2 regions of the Megasphaera sp. SW808 genome follow, and region 2 is predicted to be linked to the other one. Evidence: a T-box and tRNA genes for the amino acid it is inferred to sense, from the RefSeq annotation. Region 2 holds a T-box; the other holds one or more tRNA genes.
What was found. The T-box of region 2 lies ahead of thrS (threonine--tRNA ligase). A T-box ahead of a tRNA ligase gene usually reads a tRNA of that ligase, here a tRNA-Thr.
Positions count from the first base shown of each region.

Region 1: it encodes a tRNA-Thr, which carries the amino acid that the T-box ahead of thrS (threonine--tRNA ligase) is inferred to sense. The anticodon was not compared.

Region 1 covers NZ_SJOT01000004.1:31,333-40,935, forward strand. The annotation lists gene argH (argininosuccinate lyase) at 1-90, opposite strand, end outside; gene E0L13_RS02445 (argininosuccinate synthase) at 106-1,338, opposite strand; gene tuf (elongation factor Tu) at 1,526-2,713, opposite strand; tRNA gene E0L13_RS02455 (tRNA-Met) at 2,849-2,925, opposite strand; tRNA gene E0L13_RS02460 (tRNA-Thr) at 2,931-3,006, opposite strand; tRNA gene E0L13_RS02465 (tRNA-Met) at 3,062-3,137, opposite strand; tRNA gene E0L13_RS02470 (tRNA-Tyr) at 3,144-3,229, opposite strand; tRNA gene E0L13_RS02475 (tRNA-Thr) at 3,235-3,310, opposite strand; gene E0L13_RS02480 (QueG-associated DUF1730 domain-containing protein) at 3,504-4,424, shown strand; gene E0L13_RS02485 (YIP1 family protein) at 4,386-4,946, opposite strand; gene sppA (signal peptide peptidase SppA) at 4,943-5,893, opposite strand; gene dnaB (replicative DNA helicase) at 5,954-7,288, opposite strand; gene lonC (Lon family ATP-dependent protease) at 7,304-9,211, opposite strand; gene rplI (50S ribosomal protein L9) at 9,238-9,603, opposite strand, start outside.
Region 2 covers NZ_SJOT01000012.1:11,768-21,370, reverse strand. The annotation lists gene ylqF (ribosome biogenesis GTPase YlqF) at 1-578, opposite strand, end outside; gene E0L13_RS06090 (S-layer homology domain-containing protein) at 690-2,024, opposite strand; gene thrS (threonine--tRNA ligase) at 2,261-4,168, opposite strand; T-box leader at 4,202-4,419, opposite strand; gene E0L13_RS06080 (electron transfer flavoprotein subunit alpha/FixB family protein) at 4,577-5,596, opposite strand; gene E0L13_RS06075 (electron transfer flavoprotein subunit beta/FixA family protein) at 5,619-6,422, opposite strand; gene E0L13_RS06070 (acyl-CoA dehydrogenase) at 6,511-7,653, opposite strand; gene E0L13_RS06065 (CoA pyrophosphatase) at 8,040-8,654, opposite strand; gene leuS (leucine--tRNA ligase) at 8,728-9,603, opposite strand, start outside.

The DNA.
Region 1 (9,603 bases), on a different contig from region 2:
ATACATGCGGCAGTCAAACTGGATGGAGGCGTTAAACTCTTCTACGCTTTTATCCGTGGCCTTCGTAAACCGGCCGCCCCATAATTTCATAGTACTAGTCTCTCCTTATTTTCCTGCTTTTTCTGCGTGCTGCTTCATGAGGGCCCGCATCTTGAGCGGCAGGCCGAAGAGGTTGATGAAGCCTTCCGCGTCGGTCTGATCGTATACGTCGTCTTCGCCGAAGGTGACGTATTCTTCGCTGTACAGGGAATACGGCGACGTAGAGCCGGCGCTCATGATGTTGCCCTTATAAAGTTTCAATTTAACCGTGCCTGTAACGGTTTTCTGCGTTTCGTTGACGAAAGCGTCCAGCGCTTCCCGCAGCGGCGAGAACCATTTGCCGTCGTATACGAGTTCGGCGTATTCGTTGGCGACCTTTTCTTTATAGTGATACGTATCCCGGTCTAAGCACAGGTATTCCAATTCTCTGTGCGCGTACATGATAATCGCTCCGCCGGGGTTTTCATAAATACCGCGGCTCTTCATGCCGACCAGTCTGTTTTCTACGATATCGACAATGCCGACGCCGTTTTTCGCGCCGATTGCGTTGAGTTCCGTCAAGAGTTCGACGGCGCCCATCTTCTGGCCGTTGACGGCGACGGGAACGCCCTGTTCGAAATCAATCGTAACGTATTCGGGAACGTCGGGAGCTTTTTCCGGCGGCGTCGTGACCATGTACACCATATCCTTCGGTGCGTTGGCCGGATTTTCCAAATCGTCGCCTTCGTGGCTCAGATGCCAGATATTCCAGTCCATGCTGTACGGATAGGGATTTTCTTCCGATTTATAATCGATGGGCACGCCGTGTTTTTCAGCGTAAACCAATTCGTCTTCACGGGATTTCATATCCCACATTCTCCAGGGAGCAATGAGCTTTATTTCCGGAGCCAGGGCCTTTACGGTCAATTCGAACCGAACCTGGTCGTTGCCCTTGCCGGTCGCGCCGTGAGCGATGGCGTCGGCGCCTTCCTGCTTGGCGATTTCGACGAGCTTCTTGGAAATGAGAGGCCGGGCGAAGGACGTACCTAACAGATATTTGCCTTCATATACGGCGCCGGCTTTTACTGTCGGCCAAACATATTCTTCCAGGAATTCCTTTTTAATATCCATGATGTATACTTTGGAAGCGCCGGAAGCGTAAGCTTTCTTTTCAATAGCTTCAAAGTCGTCGGGCTGCCCTACGTCGGCGCAGGCCGCGATGACTTCCGCGCCGGAATAATTTTCTTTCAACCAGGGAATAATGACGGACGTATCCAAACCACCGGAATAGGCTAAGACAATTTTTTTGATTTCACTCATGATAACTTCCTCCTCTATGCAACATACATACTGTAACTGCTATTCTTGTCTACGGGTGTTAGTATACACCCATTTGGAATAATATGCAAGTATATTGCATAAATTTTTGTAAGATATTTAAAAAAGAGCCGCAAGTCAATGCTTGCAGCTCTTTCTATATTTCAGTCAGTTCGTGATCTTAGGCGAATTATGCTTCGATTTCGGATACGACGCCTGCACCTACCGTACGGCCGCCTTCGCGGATAGCGAAGCGGAGGCCCGGTTCAATAGCGATCGGCGTAATCAGTTCTACGTCCATCTTTACGTTATCGCCAGGCATGCACATTTCCGTGCCTTCCGGCAGTTTGATAACGCCCGTTACGTCCGTCGTGCGGAAGTAGAACTGCGGACGGTAGCCGTTGAAGAACGGCGTATGACGGCCGCCTTCGTCCTTCGTCAAAACGTATACCTGCGCTTTGAACGTCGTGTGCGGATGAATCGAACCCGGTTTTGCCAATACCTGGCCGCGTTCAATTTCCTTACGGTCGATGCCGCGGAGCAGCGCGCCGATGTTGTCGCCGGCTTCTGCCAGGTCGAGGAGCTTACGGAACATTTCTACGCCCGTTACGACGGTCTGTTTCGGTTCGTCGGACAAGCCTACGATTTCGACTGCGTCGCCTACTTTAACCGTACCGCGTTCTACACGGCCCGTTGCTACGGTGCCGCGGCCCGTAATCGTGAATACGTCTTCAACAGGCATCAGGAACGGTTTGTCCGTCGGACGATCCGGCGTCGGGATGTATGCGTCTACTTCGTCCATCAGTTTGAGGATAGACTGTTTTGCTTCTTCGTCACCTTCGAGGGCTTTCAGTGCAGAGCCTACGACGATAGGTACATCGTCGCCGGGGAAATCGTAGGAGCTCAGGAGGTCGCGGACTTCCATTTCTACGAGTTCGATCAGTTCGGGGTCGTCAACCTGGTCGGCTTTGTTGAGGTATACGACGATAGCCGGTACGCCTACCTGACGGGCTAACAGGATGTGTTCGCGAGTCTGGGGCATCGGGCCGTCAGCTGCGCTTACGACGAGGATAGCGCCGTCCATCTGAGCAGCGCCGGTGATCATGTTCTTAACATAGTCGGCGTGGCCCGGGCAGTCAACGTGAGCATAGTGACGGTTGTCCGTTTCATATTCAACGTGAGCCGTGTTGATCGTAATGCCGCGTTCGCGTTCTTCCGGAGCCTTATCGATATCGGCATAGTCTTCGAATTTAGCATAGCCTTTTTCGGACAATACTTTCGTAATAGCAGCCGTCAACGTCGTTTTGCCATGGTCAACGTGACCAATCGTGCCGATGTTAACATGGGGTTTGGTTCTTTCGTAATGTTCTTTTGCCATTTTACTGATTTCCTCCTTTAGGAAAAAATTTACCATCTATATTGTATTCTATCACACAATATCTATTTTTGCTCTGTTTTCAGAAAAAAATAGTATTGCATATAGAAATAACCTCGTAAAACGAGGTTATAAATGTGGTGGCGGCTCGGAGATTCGAACTCTGGACACTGCGGGTATGAACCGCATGCTCTAGCCAACTGAGCTAAGCCGCCATGTTTGGAGCTATTGACCGGGATTGAACCGGTGACCTTATCCTTACCAAGGATACGCTCTACCGACTGAGCTACAACAGCTTACACCGTTCAAAGCACATATACAGTTTTTCTTTACTGCCTTGCAGTAAAAATTTGGTAGCGGGGGCAGGACTTGAACCTACGACCTTCGGGTTATGAGCCCGACGAGCTACCAACTGCTCCACCCCGCGATGATATGGTGGTGGGGGAAGGATTCGAACCTTCGAAGGCAGTCGCCGGCAGATTTACAGTCTGCTCCCTTTAGCCACTCGGGAACCCCACCATACCTGGAGCCGACAATAGGACTTGAACCTACAACCTACTGATTACAAGTCAGTTGCTCTGCCAATTGAGCTATGTCGGCATGTCCTGTCTCACAGAACGTAATTGATTATACTGGATAATCTCGATTCTGTCAAGACATTTTTCAGAAGTTTTTTCTTTCTTCAAAAGCTTTTCTTTTAAAGAAGTCTTTAAAACCGCTGACTTGGATAGTATACTATACTCTATAGAAAAAAGCAAGAGATAAGTTCAAAAATTTTGGAGGATATTTTTATATGATAGACAGCACAGATATAAAACGGTTTGCCGCCGCCCTTGGGTTGGACTGCGCCGGCGTCGCCCCGGCCGATCTGCCCCGGCCGCCCTATGCTGAAGAACCGCCGTGCCCGCTGGCCGCCGGCACAGGAGACGAGCGATACGAGCCGCGTCGCCTTCTCCCGTCGTGCCGTTCCGTCATCGTCGTCTTAGTTCCCTATTACACGGCGCAGACAGAACAGGCCAATCTCTCCCTCTATTGCCGGAGCGCAGACTATCATGCCGTCGTCGGCGCCTATTTAGATCAAATCGCCGCATATCTGCAGCGGCAATACCCCGGCAGCGAGCAGCACTGCATCGTCGATACGTCCCCGTTGTCAGACCGCTGGCTGGCCTATCAGGCCGGCTTGGGATTTTTCGGAGACAATCGCTGTCTCATCAACGATACGTACGGCTCCTATGTCTTTATCGGCAGCATCCTCACGTCCCTTCCCTTTGCGCCGGACCAGCCCCTGCCAAAGGAATGCCGCCATTGCGGCGCCTGCCAGTCGGCCTGTCCGGGACAATGCTTTGCCGGCGGCGCGTACGATTACAGCCGCTGCAAATCGTATATTACGCAAAAAAAAGGCAGCCTTACGCTGCCTGAAATACGATGTATAGAAAAAACGCCGCTCATCTTCGGCTGCGACGTCTGTCAGGAATCGTGTCCCCACAATGCCGGCGCCAAGGCGACGCCTCTTCCGGAATTTTACCGGAACCGCCTGTCCCAGCTTTGCCCTTCGGATATCGAATCGCTGTCCAACAAACAGTTCCAGCAGGCCTTCGGCGACCGGGCCTTCGCCTGGCGCGGCAAAAAGGTGCTGCTCCGCAATCTGGAATATGCGGCTAAGCCGGACGCCGCGTCAACTAAAAATCGAAACGACGGCAAAGACGACGTATAACAAGACGACGGCAGCCAAGACGGCCACGGCAGCCAGGGGCAGCAGCAGAACGGCAATACTTCGTCCCGTCCCCATGGCGTACGTTTCTTTGACGGCCCATACGTCCAATACCAGGGCCCAGACGCCTGCCGCCAGCGACACGGCCTGCACCAGCAGCTCCGGCGCTACGAATACGAAGCTGCCGGCTAATGTCGCTAAATTGAGGGGGATTTCCGTAAAGCAGAGGGCCGCGGCCAGGCTTTTCATAGACCCGTTTCGCCCGAGAAGGCGGGCGGCTCCATGATACAGCAAGATGCGCGCGGCAAAACAGAAGGCCGCTCCGCCGTACATGGCCACAGCCGTCCACACTGCCGCATCCTGCCACTGCGCCCATACGGACACGACCGAAAGCAGCACCGAAAGGGACCATACGACGACGCCTTCGCGAAAGCGCTGCTCCGGAACGATGACGGCCAGCGTTTCCTTAGGCGATACGACGATGCCGTAGGCCAGGGCTAAGGCTTCTTCAAGGTAATATCTCATTGCTGACGCGCTCCTTTCCATATCATAAGGGGGAAGGGAATTCTCTGTCCGGCTTCATACAGCCCTTCGGCCAGAGAAGACGCTGTTATCTTTCCGGACACCAGCTGCTCCCAGGAGAAGGCGTCGTCGTATGTCACCGTCGCCACCTTGTCCGAATTGGCGTGAATCAATGTCCCTGCATAACCTAAGGCGTCGTAATAATTCCCCAGCTCGTCGACGAGGCCTGCCTCCTTCGCCTGTACGCCCGTAAATACCCGGCCGTCAGCCAGGGACCGCGCCTTTTCGCTGTCCATATGGCGCTGCTCGGCCACGACAGCGACAAACTGCTCATACATGTCGTCGACCATATTCTGGGTCAGCTGCCGTTCCTCCTCGGTCATCGGACGGAAGGGCGAAAAAATATCCTTATGGGGTCCGGATTTGATTTTTTCTTCCCGTACGCCCAGCTTTTCGCTCAGGCCCTGCACATCATAATACGACATATACACGCCAATGCTTCCCGTAATCGTCGAAGGATTGGCGTATATTTTATCTCCGTAAGCCGCCAGCCAGTAGGCCCCCGACGCGGCCGTATCGCCCATGGATACGACGACGGGCTTGCCGGAATCCTTCAGCTTCTGCAGCTCTGCCGCCGCTTCCTGCGTCGCCGCCGCGCTGCCGCCGGGGCTGTTGACGCGCAGCAGCACGGCCTGTACGCTGTCATCCTGCCTGGCCTTGCGGAACTGGCGCATCAGTGCGCCCGACGTCGTCGAAGACGGGCTTCCCCAAGCCATATCGGCGTCATCGCCGCCGACAATCGGACCATTGACGCGGATAACGGCTACGCGCGGCTCCTGATACAGCTTCCGCACGCTGTCCGAGCGGGACAGGGAGCCGGCCGCGGCAACGGCGATAAACAGCACTGCCGCAACGACGCCGGCAATGCGGATTTTTTTCTGCTTTTCCATAGGGCCTCCTCTATACAAAAATAAGGGACGCAAGAGCGACAGCTCTCTATCCCTTACGCATTACAAACGGTCTTCATGGGTCGTATCCAAATTCAAGAATAAGGTATATTCGCCCTTGAAGTACAGCTTTACAGAACCGACGGGGCCGTTGCGGTGCTTGGCCAGTATGATTTCCGTAATATGCTGATTTTCCGTTTCCTTATCATAATAATCTTCGCGATATAAAAACGACACGATATCGGCGTCCTGTTCCAGCGCGCCCGATTCGCGCAGGTCGCTGAGCATAGGCCGCTTATCCTGCCGGCTTTCTACGCTTCGGCTGAGCTGCGACAGGGCGATGAGAGGCACCTTGAGCTCCCGGGCCAGAGCCTTCAGCGAACGGGAAATTTCGGAAATTTCCTGCTGGCGGCTTTCGGAGTTGCGCCCCTGCATGAGCTGCAGATAGTCGACGATGATCAGGTCCAGACCGTGCTCCGCCTTGAGACGGCGGGCCTTGGAGCGCATCTCCGTCACGGAAATGCCCGGCGTATCGTCGATGTAAATAGGCGCCTGATACAATTTATCACAGGCATCGGTCAGCTTCGTCCACTCATCGTCGCTGTTGAGCTGGCCCGTGCGCAGCTTCTGCGAATCGATGTGGGCGATTTGGCACAGCAGACGCTGTACGAGCTGCTCCTGAGACATTTCCAAGGAAAAGAAGGCCACGGTCTTATGCTGCTTTACGCCTACGTTCTGGGCGATATTCAGGGTAAAGGCCGTCTTCCCCATGCTCGGACGAGCCGCGACGAGGATTAAATCTGACGGCTGCAGCCCCGACGTCAGGCGGTCTAAATCGCGAAATCCCGTAGGCAGGCCCGTAATGCCCGCCTTATTTTCGTACAGCTTGGTGATCTTGTCCAGCGTTTCTTCGACGACGACGCCGACAGGCGCGAAGTCTCCCCGCCGCTTGCTCTCGGAAATCTGTAAGATACGCCGTTCGGCGTCGTCCAGCAAATCCTCCGGCTCTTTCTCGCCGTCGTAAGCCTCCGAGGTCAATTCGGTGCACGTCGTAATAATATTGCGGGCCAGGGCCTTTTCCGCCACGATATTGGCGTGATATTCGATATTCGCGGCCGTCGCGACCAGGTTCGGCAGGCTGAGGATGTACTCCAGGCCGCCGACGTCGTCGAGCTTCTTCATGCGCCGCAGCTCTTCCGGCAGGGTAATGACATCGACTTCCTTGTTGTCATGGTGCAGGTGCTCCATGGCTTCGAAAATCGTCCGATGCACTTCCCTGTAAAAATCGCCGGGCCGCAGCTTTTCCATAGCGGCTACGACGGCGTTGTGCTCCAGCATCATCGCGCCGAGCACGGCCTGCTCCGCTTCTACGTTCTGCGGCGGAATCCGCTGCTCCATAGTCTATGCACACTCCTACTTTACAAACATAACATCCAATACGTCCTGAATCGTTTCAGCGCAGCGTATATCCAAATCCAGATGGTGCTCCGGAATATCCTGCCCATTGTCCTTAGGAATGACGATGGCCTTCATGCCGGCCTGGCAGGCGCCGTAGGCCTTTTCAAATACGCCGCCGACGGGCTTTACCTGTCCCCGCACGGAAATTTCGCCCGTAACGGCCACATCCTGTCGGATCGGCGTCTGCGTAATAGCCGAGATGAGGGCCGTCGTAATCGCGCAGCCTGCCGACGGGCCGTCGATGTTCCCGCCGCCGACAAAATTGATATTGACGTCGTAATCGGACAGTTCCTTGCCCGTCACGCTGCGCACTACGGCGGCGGCGTTGAACATGGAGTCCTTGGCCATTGAGCCGGCCGTATCGTTGAAGCGGTAATAGCCCTTGCCGGCTTCACGGGCGGGAAAGGCGACGGCTTCGATTTCAATCGCCGAGCCTAAATATCCCGAAACTCCGAGGCCGAATATTTTCCCCACAGCCGGCACGTCGCTCGCCTTTTCCATGGCGTACGGCGTGAGGCGGCTGATCTGGGACACGCGGTGAATGTGATCCTTCGTGATGACGACGCCGTCCTTGCGGCCGGCCCGATATACGGCCAAGCCGTAAGCGTCGGCCAGAATATTGACGGCCTTGCGCCCTTCGATCGTAAAGGTGCTGATAAGGGCCGCCGCGCCGTCTTCCAAGACTGCGCCCAGCTCCCTGGCCGCATTTTCTACGATAGTCTGTATATCCGACGGCACGAGGGGCTCAAAAAAGATTTCAGCGCAGCGCGAGCGGATAGCCGGATTGATTTCCCAAGGGCTCCGCGTCGTCGCCCCGATGAGGATAAAATCGGCCGGCGCGCCTTCGGCGAACAGTTTTTTAATATACTGGGGCACGTTCGGGTCTTCTTCGTCATAATAGGCCGACTCGAACTTCACCCGCTTATCTTCTAATACCTTCAGCAGCTTGTTCAGCAGCATGGGATCCATCTCGCCGATTTCGTCGATGAACAAGATGCCGCCATGGGCCTCCGTCACCAGGCCCGGCTTGGGCTCGGGAATCCCCGTATCGGCTAAATCGCGGCGCGCGCCTTGATAAATGGGGTCGTGAACCGAGCCGATGAGGGGATTGGTCATATCGCGCGAATCCCAGCGAAGCGTCGTCCCGTCCGTTTCGACAAAGGGAGCGTCAGGTCCGAAGGGCGTAAAGGGAAGGCCTTTCGCCTCCTGCAGGACGATGCGGGCCGCCGTCGTCTTGCCTACGCCGGGAGGTCCGTACAGCAGAAGATGCTGCGGATACACGGAAGCCAGCTTGCTCTGCATCGCTTCTACAGCCCGTTCCTGGCCGACGACGGCGCTGAGCTTTTTCGGACGTACTTGCTCCATAATCGATTCGGACAGCTGTATCGTGTCGAGCTTCTGCAGTTCAGCCAGCTTGCGCTTCGTCTGCGGCGTCTCTACATCGTGCAGTTCTTCCTTGATAATCTGCATCTTGATTTCCTGCACGTATTCCTGCTGCTTTTCTTCCATCCGCTGGGAAATCTTCTTTTCCAGCCGCTCTTCCACAGCCTGGCGGGCCAGCATTTCAGCCAGTACGATTTCCAGCTCGTTCAATACGTCGATGACCTCGTCGTCCTTCGGGATGCGGTCGTACGACGCGTTTTCATATACGAGGCGCTGCAGGCCGACCAGCCGCTGCCGCGGGTCTTCCGAATGAACATAGGACAGGGCGGCGTATTTACTGGCCCTGAGCACCATCTTTTCCGCCCCTATAAGACCAGTAAAAGCGCCGTAAAGCACGTTAACCTGACGGCGGAGCTCTTCCTCCGCCGTCGGTTCCAGATACTTATGGCGCTGTAACAGTTTATCAAGCAATTCTTTCATAGTATCCCCTTACAGTTTGCCGCAGCTTATCCTTCTACGACATGAACCTTGATGACGCTCGTAATGGTCGGATGAACGCGGATGACGACGTCGTACGTTCCCAGCGATTTAATCGGGTCCTTGATTTCGACTTTCTTTTTGTCGATGTCGACGTCGTACTGAGCCTTCGCCGCTTCGCTGATATTTTTGCCCGTAATCGCACCGAATACCTTTCCGCCTTCGCCGACCTTTACGGGAATCGTCAGCTCTACCTTCTTCAGCTGGCTGGCCAGGACGACGGCTTCGTCGGACGCTACCTGGGCCTTATGCTTAGCCGCAGCCTGCTTCTGCTTCGCGTCGTTGATGTTTTCCGACGTGCCCGGCGCGGCTAATTTGCGGGGCAGCAGGAAATT
Region 2 (9,603 bases):
CCTGTCGCGGCCAGCCGATAGGCGCTGACCTGATTTTCCAGCTTAGGCCACAATACGCCCGGCGTGTCGAGAAGGTCGAGCTGATCGCCGATGTGAACCCACTGCTTGCCCTTCGTTTCGCCCGGCTTGTCGGCCGTCTTGGCGGCGCTGCGCCGGGCCAGCTTGTTGATGAGCGTCGACTTGCCTACGTTGGGAATGCCGAGAATCATCGTCCGCACGGAACGGTTCTTCAGCCCCCGGGCCCGCCAATGGGCCAGCTTGGGCTCGGCCAGCTTGCGCACCAAGGCGACGAGCTGCTTGACTCCCTTGCCATCCTTGCTGTTTAAGGGCAGCACGATGCGTCCCTGCTCCTTATAATACTGTACCCATTCCCTGACCATGTCCGGGTCGGCCAAGTCGGCCTTGTTCATGACGACGACCGACGGCTTCTGGCCGATGAGGCTGGCTATCATGGGGTTGGTGCTGCTCATGGGGATGCGGGCGTCGACGAGCTCGATGACAACGTCGATGACCTTCAGATTTGCTTCTATCAGCCGCCTGGCTTTCGCCATGTGGCCGGGATACCAGTTGATAATCATAACGTACCTCTCTTTTGTCTGTGTTTCGTTTCTATTGTAGGAGATTCTGTCCCTGCCGTCAACTGGCAGCCGGTCTTCGCGCGACTTGTCCGCCGCGCCGGGTTCTTCCGCTTAGAACGCGAAAATCAATTCTGCCCGCGTCTGTTCTTCCGGATCAGCCATGCCGCCGGCCTTGGCTTCCGTAGCGAAGGACTGCATGACGCTGAACATGGCGTTCTTGGCTAATACATAGTCGACGCCGACGCCCCATGACGTCAGATTGTCCATCTGCGAGGCGAAGCGCCACGACGTCGTAAAGCCGCCGAGCCAGGTACCGTCTTCTGCGTCGATGTATTCCGTCCAGATATCCCACGATTTCGGGATTGCCATGCTCGATTTCCCGTACATCAGGCGGCCGATGAACAAGTCGGCAGAGCCGTCGTCGTGCGTATACTGCGTATCATGGTTTAAGTTCGTGCGTTCATACTGAGCCAATACATTCCATTTCGAGCCGATGTTGACGCTGGCATAGGCGCCCCATAAGGAGTCGGCGTTAAAATCCCTGTTGGCTTCTCCGTTCCCAGTCGTATTGAAATCATTATAATATACGCCGGCAGCCGAATCGTTTCCAAAAAAAGCTTCGATTTCGCCGTAGCCGGTCTTTACGCCGTTGATGGAATCATCGCCTTGGACGCTGCCGGCCATGACATTCCCCTTTTTGAATTTGCCGTAGCCCGCCGTAAGAGCAAAAGCATCTGTACGGTATTGCCCTTCAGCGCGGTCGAAAATATCGCTGTACGTGTACCCATAGCTGCGCGGGCCGCCGATCTTGTATATATCCGTCCGGCCGAGGCTCAGATAAAAGGAATCCGCCTCGTAGTCGACTTTAAGGGCGTCGGCAAAGGCGTCGTTCGTGCCGCCGCTGACCGCGCCGTTTTCACTGAAGCTCTGCCAATCCGAACTAATGCTTACGGTGGCTTTCAGCCGTTCGTCGAGCTGTGCCTGTCCGCGAAGGCGGATGCGGTAATCCCAGGAATTGTCATTTTCCTTGCCGGCGCGGCTGCCTGCAGAATTCTGATAGCGATAGCGGAAGCGGGCGTCGCCGCTAAACTTCACATTGCCGACCTTGTTCTCTAAAGCCGCGACGCGAAGGCCGAGGCGGTTCAGCTCTTCAGCGTACTCGTCGGCCAGCTTGTGAATCACGGCCCGCTGTTCCACCGACGCCCTGTCCATATGAGCCATAGCCTTGGCGACCATTTCAGCCGCTTCATACCGCGTAATGGAACGGTTTCCCTGAAAATAATTTCCGTCTACGCCCTGAATCACGCCGGCCTCAGCCAGCTCCGCCACAGAGTGGTAAGCCCAGCTGTCGGCAGGCACGTCGACAAAGGGATTGGCAGCCCCGGCACTCGTCATGCCCATTGTCAGGATACTGGCCGCCGCCATAGCGATTAGTTTCTTCATCATGTATAACCCTCATTTCAAACGTATAGTGCGTTCTATCTCCACTCCGTACGCAGCATTTCCAGCCGTCGCAGGCCACGCGGCTTGTACGCCCTATGAAGACACAACGCTACTTATTTTGCCTGATATATCCGATCTTGTCAACTATGAAATGAGAAAAAGTATGGCGAGACGAACCGTTTTGCAATAGGAAAAGGACATGCCCTGCGCGGGCATGCCCTAACGTATATCCTATGCTATTATCCTTTGCGCGTAGCCGTCAGTTCCTGAATATGAGCGACGACTTCGTCGACCGGTTTTGCGCCGAGATCGCCTTTTGCTCTGTCGCGGAGGGACAAGGTATTCGTTTCGATTTCCTTGTCGCCGATGATAGCCATGTACGGAACCTTTTCCATCTGGGCCTTGCGAATCTTGTAGCCGATCTTTTCGTTGCTTTCGTCTACTTCTACGCGGATGCCCAGCTTCTTGAATTTCTTGCGCAGTTCCAAAGCATAGGCCAAATGCTTATCGGAAATGGGCAGGAATTTGATCTGTACCGGAGCGAGCCATACGGGGAAGGCGCCGGCATAGTTTTCGATGAGGATGCCCAGGAAGCGTTCAATGCTGCCGAAGCAGGTACGGTGTACCATGACCGGGCGATGCTTCTGGCCGTCTTCGCCGACATAGGTCATGTCGAAGCGTTCCGGCATGAGCATATCAAGCTGGATCGTACCGCACTGCCAAGTACGGCCGATGGAATCCTTGACGTGGAAGTCGAGCTTCGGACCGTAGAAAGCGCCGTCGCCTTCGTTGACCTGGTACGGAATGTTTCTGTCTTCTAATACCTTGCGCAGGGTGCTCGTCGCTAATTCCCAAATTTCGTCGGAGCCCATGGAGTCTTCCGGACGAGTGGACAATTCGACGCGGTATTCCAAGCCGAATACGTTGTAAGCCTTGTCAAACAAGTCGATAACGCCGGAAATTTCTTCTTCCATCTGGCTCGGCAGCATGAAGATGTGGGCGTCGTCCTGGGTGAAGCAGCGAACGCGGAACAAGCCGTGGAGGGCGCCGTGGAGCTCATGGCGGTGAACCAGGCCTAATTCAGCCATCCGCATGGGGAAATCACGATAACTATGGACGTCGCTCTTATATACGAGGATACCGCCGGGGCAGTTCATCGGCTTAATCGCGTACGGTTCGTCGTCGATAGTCGTGAAGTACATATTGTCACGGTAATGATCCCAGTGACCGGACTGTTCCCACAGGTGGCGGCTCAGGATCGTCGGCGTGCTGATTTCGTCGTATTCCGCTTCATCGTGCAGTTCATACCAGAATTTGAGCAGCGTCTTGCGGAGAACCATGCCTTTTGCGTGGAAGAACGGGAAGCCCGGGCCTTCTTCGTGGAAGCTGAACAAGTCGAGCTGCTTGCCCAATTTACGATGGTCACGCTTTTCCGCTTCAGCCAGCATGTGCAGATATGCATCCAAGTCGTCTTTCTTTTCGAAAGCCGTGCCGTAAATACGCTGAAGCATCTTATTATGTTCATCGCCGCGCCAGTACGCACCGGCCACCGTCAGCAGCTTAAAAGCTTTGACCCGGCCCGTCGTTTCGCAGTGCGGTCCTGCGCACAAATCGACGAAATCTCCCTGGCGGTATAAGGAAATCTGTTCGCCCTCCGGCAGGTCTTCAATCAATTCTACCTTGTAGTCCTGACCGGCGTCTTTAAACATTTTCAGCGCTTCGTCGCGGGATACGACTTCTTTCGTCAAAGCGAGATTTTCTTTGACGATTTTTTCCATTTCTGCTTCGATGGAGGCGAAATCTTCCTGCGTAAACCGGTGTTCCGTATCGAAATCGTAGTAAAAACCGTTTTCGATGGACGGGCCGATAGCGAGTTTAACATCCTTGAACAAACGCTGAACGGCCTGCGCCATGATATGGGATGCCGTATGGCGGAGCGTGTCCTTCCCTTCCTGGGCGTCAAAAGTCAGGAATTCAACGGTAGAACCGTCGACGATGGTTTCCCGCAAATCCGTTACGTCTCCATTGACTTTCGCTACCAATACTTTCTTAGCCAAGCTGTTGCTCAGCTCTTTTGCGGCATCATACAACGAAATGCCGTCGGCAAATACTTTTTTGCTGCCGTCTTTTAACACTAATTCTGCCATAATACATCCTCCTTAATAAAAAAGCTCCCGTCCTCAAGGGACGAGAGCATGCTCACGTGGTTCCACCCTAGTTCATCAGTAAAATACCGATGTACTCAAACGCTATAACGTGGCGACCGAACCGCCGTACTGCAACTTCCGGCGATTAGCTCCAAGGGGGTAACACTTTCACGCTTTAAGGACACTCACACCAACTATGCCCCTCTCTGATAAAGCCGCTGAAAATATCATGTCCTTTTCAAGGCTTGTTACATATTTCTATGTATGCGTAAATTATACGACGTACGATGTACCTTGTCAAGAAACTTTAGTCTTTTTTTACTTCAAATTAAGAACTTAAAGAACTGCAGCTACGTAAAAAGGACTGCCCGAAGACAGTCCTTTTTTAGGCTTATGGAAATCTAGGTATTATGCCATACCTTTGGCTGCTTTAATAGCTGCTGTGAGTTTGGGAACTACTTCGAAAGCGTCGCCAACGATACCGTAGTCGCAAACTTTGAAGATCGGAGCATCTTCGTCTTTGTTGATAGCGATGATGCAGTCAGAACCCGTCATGCCTGCCAAGTGCTGAATAGCACCGGAAATAGCGCAAGCGATGTAGAGTTTCGGGCCAACAGTCTTACCTGTCTGGCCAACCTGATGGAGAGCGTCGATCCAGCCAGCGTCAACAGCTGCACGGGATGCGCCGACAGCGCCGCCCAATACGTCTGCCAATTCTTTCAGGATACCGCCGCCAACAAACGGTTCAGCGCCGTTCATGCCGCGGCCGCCGGCAACGATAACGTCAGCTTCTTCGATCTTAACGCCTTCGCCGCCCATTTTAATGAGTTCAACGAATTTCGTCATGAAGTCAGCGTCGGAAAGTTTTGCTTCCATTTCGATAACTTCGCCTGTAGCGCTCGGATCAGCTTCCGGTTTTTTGAATACGTTCGGACGAACAGTACCCATCTGCGGACGGTTATCCGGGCAAATGATTTCAGCCATGATGTTGCCGCCCAAAGCCGGACGAGTCCAAACGATCGTCTTGCCGTCTTCGTCAACGGAAAGACCCGTGCAGTCAGCCGTCAAGCCCGTTTTCAGGGAGTTAGCGACGCGGGGGCCGAGATCGCGGCCGATGTTCGTAGCGCCTACGAGGAATACGTTCGGTTTAACTTCATGGAAGAAGTCGCACAGAACTTTAGAGTAAGCCGTTGTGTTGTAGTTAGCCAATTTTTCATCGTCATATACATATACTTTGTGAGCGCCATGAGCGATGAGTTCCTGTGCCAACGGTTTTACGTTATAACCAATCAGTACCGCACCTACTTCGTCACCGATGCCGTCAGCCAATTTACGGCCCTGGCCCAACAGTTCGAAAGATACGTTACGTAATTTGCCTTCGAATTGTTCAGCGATTACATATACGCCTTTGTATTCTGCTAAATCCATTTTCACTGTTCCTCCTTAGAAATTAGATGATTTTGTTTTCAGTCAATTTAGCCATCAACTGATCTACTGCTACCTGGGCGTCTTCTTCGTTAATAACGAGACCCTGTGTTCTCTGAGGCGGTGTGAAAATCTTACGAACTTTTGTCGGAGAACCGCTCAAACCAATCTGAGATTCGTCAGCGTTGATGTCAGCAGCAGACAATTCAGGAATTTCACGACGTTTTGCTTTCATCGTACCACGGATGGTCGGGAAGCGCGGTTCGTTCAATTCTTTAACGGCTGTAATCAAAACGGGGAACTGAGCTTCCGTTACGATGTAGCCTTCTTCGTTCTGCTGTTTAACCGTTACAGTCGTGCCTTCAACTTTGATTTCGGCAGCATATGTAATCTGAGGAATGCCGAGTTCGCAAGCGATCTGCGGGCCAACCTGAGCCGTGTCGCCGTCGATAGCCTGTTTGCCGCAAAGGATGATATCGAACTGTTCGATGCCTTTGAGTTCAGCAACTTTTTTAACAGCCTGAGCCAGGCAATAACCTGTAGCCAATGTATCAGAGCCGCCAACTTTGCGGTCTGTCAGGAGATAAGCGTCGTCAGCGCCCATTGCCAGAGCTTCGCGCAATACGTCTTTTGCCTGCGGGGGACCCATGGAAAGGACAGTAACCTTTGCACCCTGATTGTCCTTCAACTGCAAAGCTGCTTCCAAAGCGTTCTGGTCAAAGGGGTTGAAAATGTTAGGAACACCAGCACGAATGACGGTATGTTTTACGGGGTCAATCTTAACTTCTGCTGTGTCCGGAACTTGTTTGACACATACCAATATTTCCATTTACGTTTGCCTCCTAAAAAAAGTATCTTTTTATTCAACAGGCTTGGTCTTTTCAGACCAAGCCCGTATCATAAACCTTAAAAATTGCTTACCGCAACAAAGCGCCGGATGTTACCATCAACTGAACTTCGTTGGTGCCTTCATAGATCTGAGTGATCTTAGCGTCACGCATATGACGAGCAACCGGATATTCTTCGCTGTAGCCATAGCCGCCGAAGATCTGAACAGCTTCAACGGAAACTTCCATAGCTACGTCGGAAGCGAATCTCTTAGCGATAGCAGCGTCAACCGTGAACGGCTGGCCTTCGTGTTTCAAGAAAGCAGCTTTGTAAACGAGGTTACGAGCAGCTTCAATCTTCATCTTCATGTCAGCCAGTTTGAAGGAAACGGACTGGAATTTGCAAAGCGGTTTGCCGAACTGAACACGCTGTTTGGAGTATTCAACTGCATCGTTCAAAGCAGCTTCTGCAATGCCGAGAGCCTGAGCAGCAACGCCGATACGGCCGCCGTCCAAGGTCATCATAGCAACTTTGAAGCCTTTGCCTTCGCCGCCGAGGAGGTTTTCTTTCGGAACTTTTACGTTCTGGAATACTAATTCCATCGTCTGGGAAGTATGGATGCCCAATTTGTCTTCTTTCTTGCCGAATGTGAAGCCTTCCCAGCCTTTTTCGATGATGAAGGCGCTGATGCCCTTCGTGCCCTGGGATTTATCGGTCATAGCGAATACGATGTAAACGTCAGCTTCGCCGGCATTCGTGATGAATACTTTGGAGCCATTCAGGATGTAGTCGCCGTTTTCGTCTTTCGTAGCAACGGTCTGCTGGCCGGAAGCATCAGTACCAGCGTTCGGTTCTGTCAAGCCGAATGCGCCGAGTTTCGTGCCTTCGATCAAGCCGGGCAGGTATTTTTCTTTCTGTTCTTCCGTACCAAACTGCCAAATCGGGTTGATGCAGAGGGATACATGAGCGGACAAGGTGATGGACATACCAGCATCGTATTTAGCCAATTCTTCAACGGCCAGGATGTAGCTCAATACGTCGCATTCAGCGCCGCCGTATTTTTCTTCGAAATAAGCACCAGCCAAGCCGAGGCTGAGCATTTCGTCAACGAGAGCACGGTCGAAAATACCCTGATGGTCGCGTTCCGTAATCGTCGGGGCCAATTTCTTTTCGCCAAAGTCTTTAGCCAATTTTACAAATTCCTGTTGTACGTCTGTCAAGTTAAAATTCATGATACTTCCACTCTCCTTAAATAATAGTGTGAATAGTGAAACGTTCCCGTGCAGTGCATACTGTTTGGGGCACATATACACAACCTTTAAGTGCTTACACCTGAATTGTACAACTTTTCACATGTTAAATCAATAGCAAATCCCGCCTAAGGCAGAATATAGCTATGCCTTTTTGTAATTATTAACTTTTAATCAGACTTTTTCGGACTACCTGTGAAAATGTGTAAAAAACACCTTGACAAATGCCGAAATGATTCAACTGTGAAATAGGTATACCGTTCTTCGTTCTGTCCCCCTGCAGCACAGAGATACCCTGCAGAGATGAATTTGTTCCACCTTTAATATTACGTATAGCAAATTATACTTGATGCAAAAATTAAGGAAAGCTACATGTTTATTATATCACGAATCCCCCTGAAGTTGTCAAGAATCTGGGCCGTAATCCCCCATATTTTGTATTCTTTATATGCATAGAAGATCACATTATAGGTACTTCGTTTTTTCCATCCCACTTGGTTCGATACAGGCAGTCCCGCCGGAAACCCCGGCCCCGGCCGCGTTGCCAGTTCGACCTGGGCGATTTCCGGCTCATGGGCAGCAAACCAGTCCAGCGGCACGGTAAAGATATGGTCTATTTCTCCTCTGCTGATGACGAAATCCGTCGTGTCGATATACGCCGCAAAGGGATATATCTTTACGCCGACAGGAGACTCGACGTAATCCAGAGGCCCCCAGACGTGAATATGAGAAGGGCTGACGCCTAATTCCTCCTGCGTTTCCCTTAGGGCCGCTTCCAACGGGCTGCTGTCGCTTTTTTCTATGACGCCGCCGGGAAAGCAGATATCTCCGGGCTGCCAGCTCAGCTTACTGCTGCGTACCTCGAATACCAGATGTTCTTCGCCGTCCACGCAGACGACAGGAGCCAGCACGGCGCACGGCACCGTATTCATGCAGGGGTTTTGCCGGACAATCCGTTCCGGCCAGGGCGCAAACATATCCATGACCATCCTCCTTATGGTAAAAAAAGAGGATGCCGTTCAGACATCCTCCTCTATGCTTCATATATTGCTGCACTTATTTTACAACGATATTGATGATTTTTTTAGGTACGACGATGAATTTGACAATAGTTTTGCCGTCTGTAAAGTCCTTGACGCGCGGCATAGCCAGTACCTGTTCCTTCAATTCATCCTGACCGATTTCAGCAGGAACGGTAATGCGTTCGCGAACCTTGCCGTTAATCTGGACGGGCAGTTCGATTTCATCGACAACCAATGCACTGGCATCGACTTCCGGCCATTCCTGTTCATGAACGCTGCCGTCAAAGCCGGCGATCTGCCACAATTCTTCCGTAATATGCGGCGTAAAGGGAGCCAGGAGCTTCAAGAGATTCGTGTTGACTTCCAAGGCCACATCGCTGCGGATCGTCGTATTGGCGCCGACATAGGCATACATGGCATTAACCAGTTCCATAATCGAGCTGACAGCCGTATTCAGCGCGTAGTCACCGTCTACGCCCTTAACGTCTTCCGTCACCTTGGCGATAGTCCTGTGTTCCTGCAGGCGCAGCGCTTTTTCTGCTTCCGTCAAATCACGGCCGCTTTCACCATTCTTCGCCAGGTCGATATACTGGTGAACAATGCGCCATACGCGGTTGAGGAAACGGTACGAGCCTTCTACGCCCTGATCGGACCATTCGAGGTCACGTTCCGGCGGAGCGGCAAACAGGATAAACAGCCGTCCCGTATCTGCGCCGTACTTAGCCAGGATTTCTTCCGGCGACACGACGTTGCCCTTCGACTTGGACATCTTGCTGCCGTCCATGAGGACCATGCCCTGGGTCAGCAGGCGTTCAAACGGTTCTACGTTGTCGACGAGGCCGGCGTCGTGGAAGACCTTCATGAAGAAGCGGGAGTACATCAGGTGCAGAATCGCATGTTCGATGCCGCC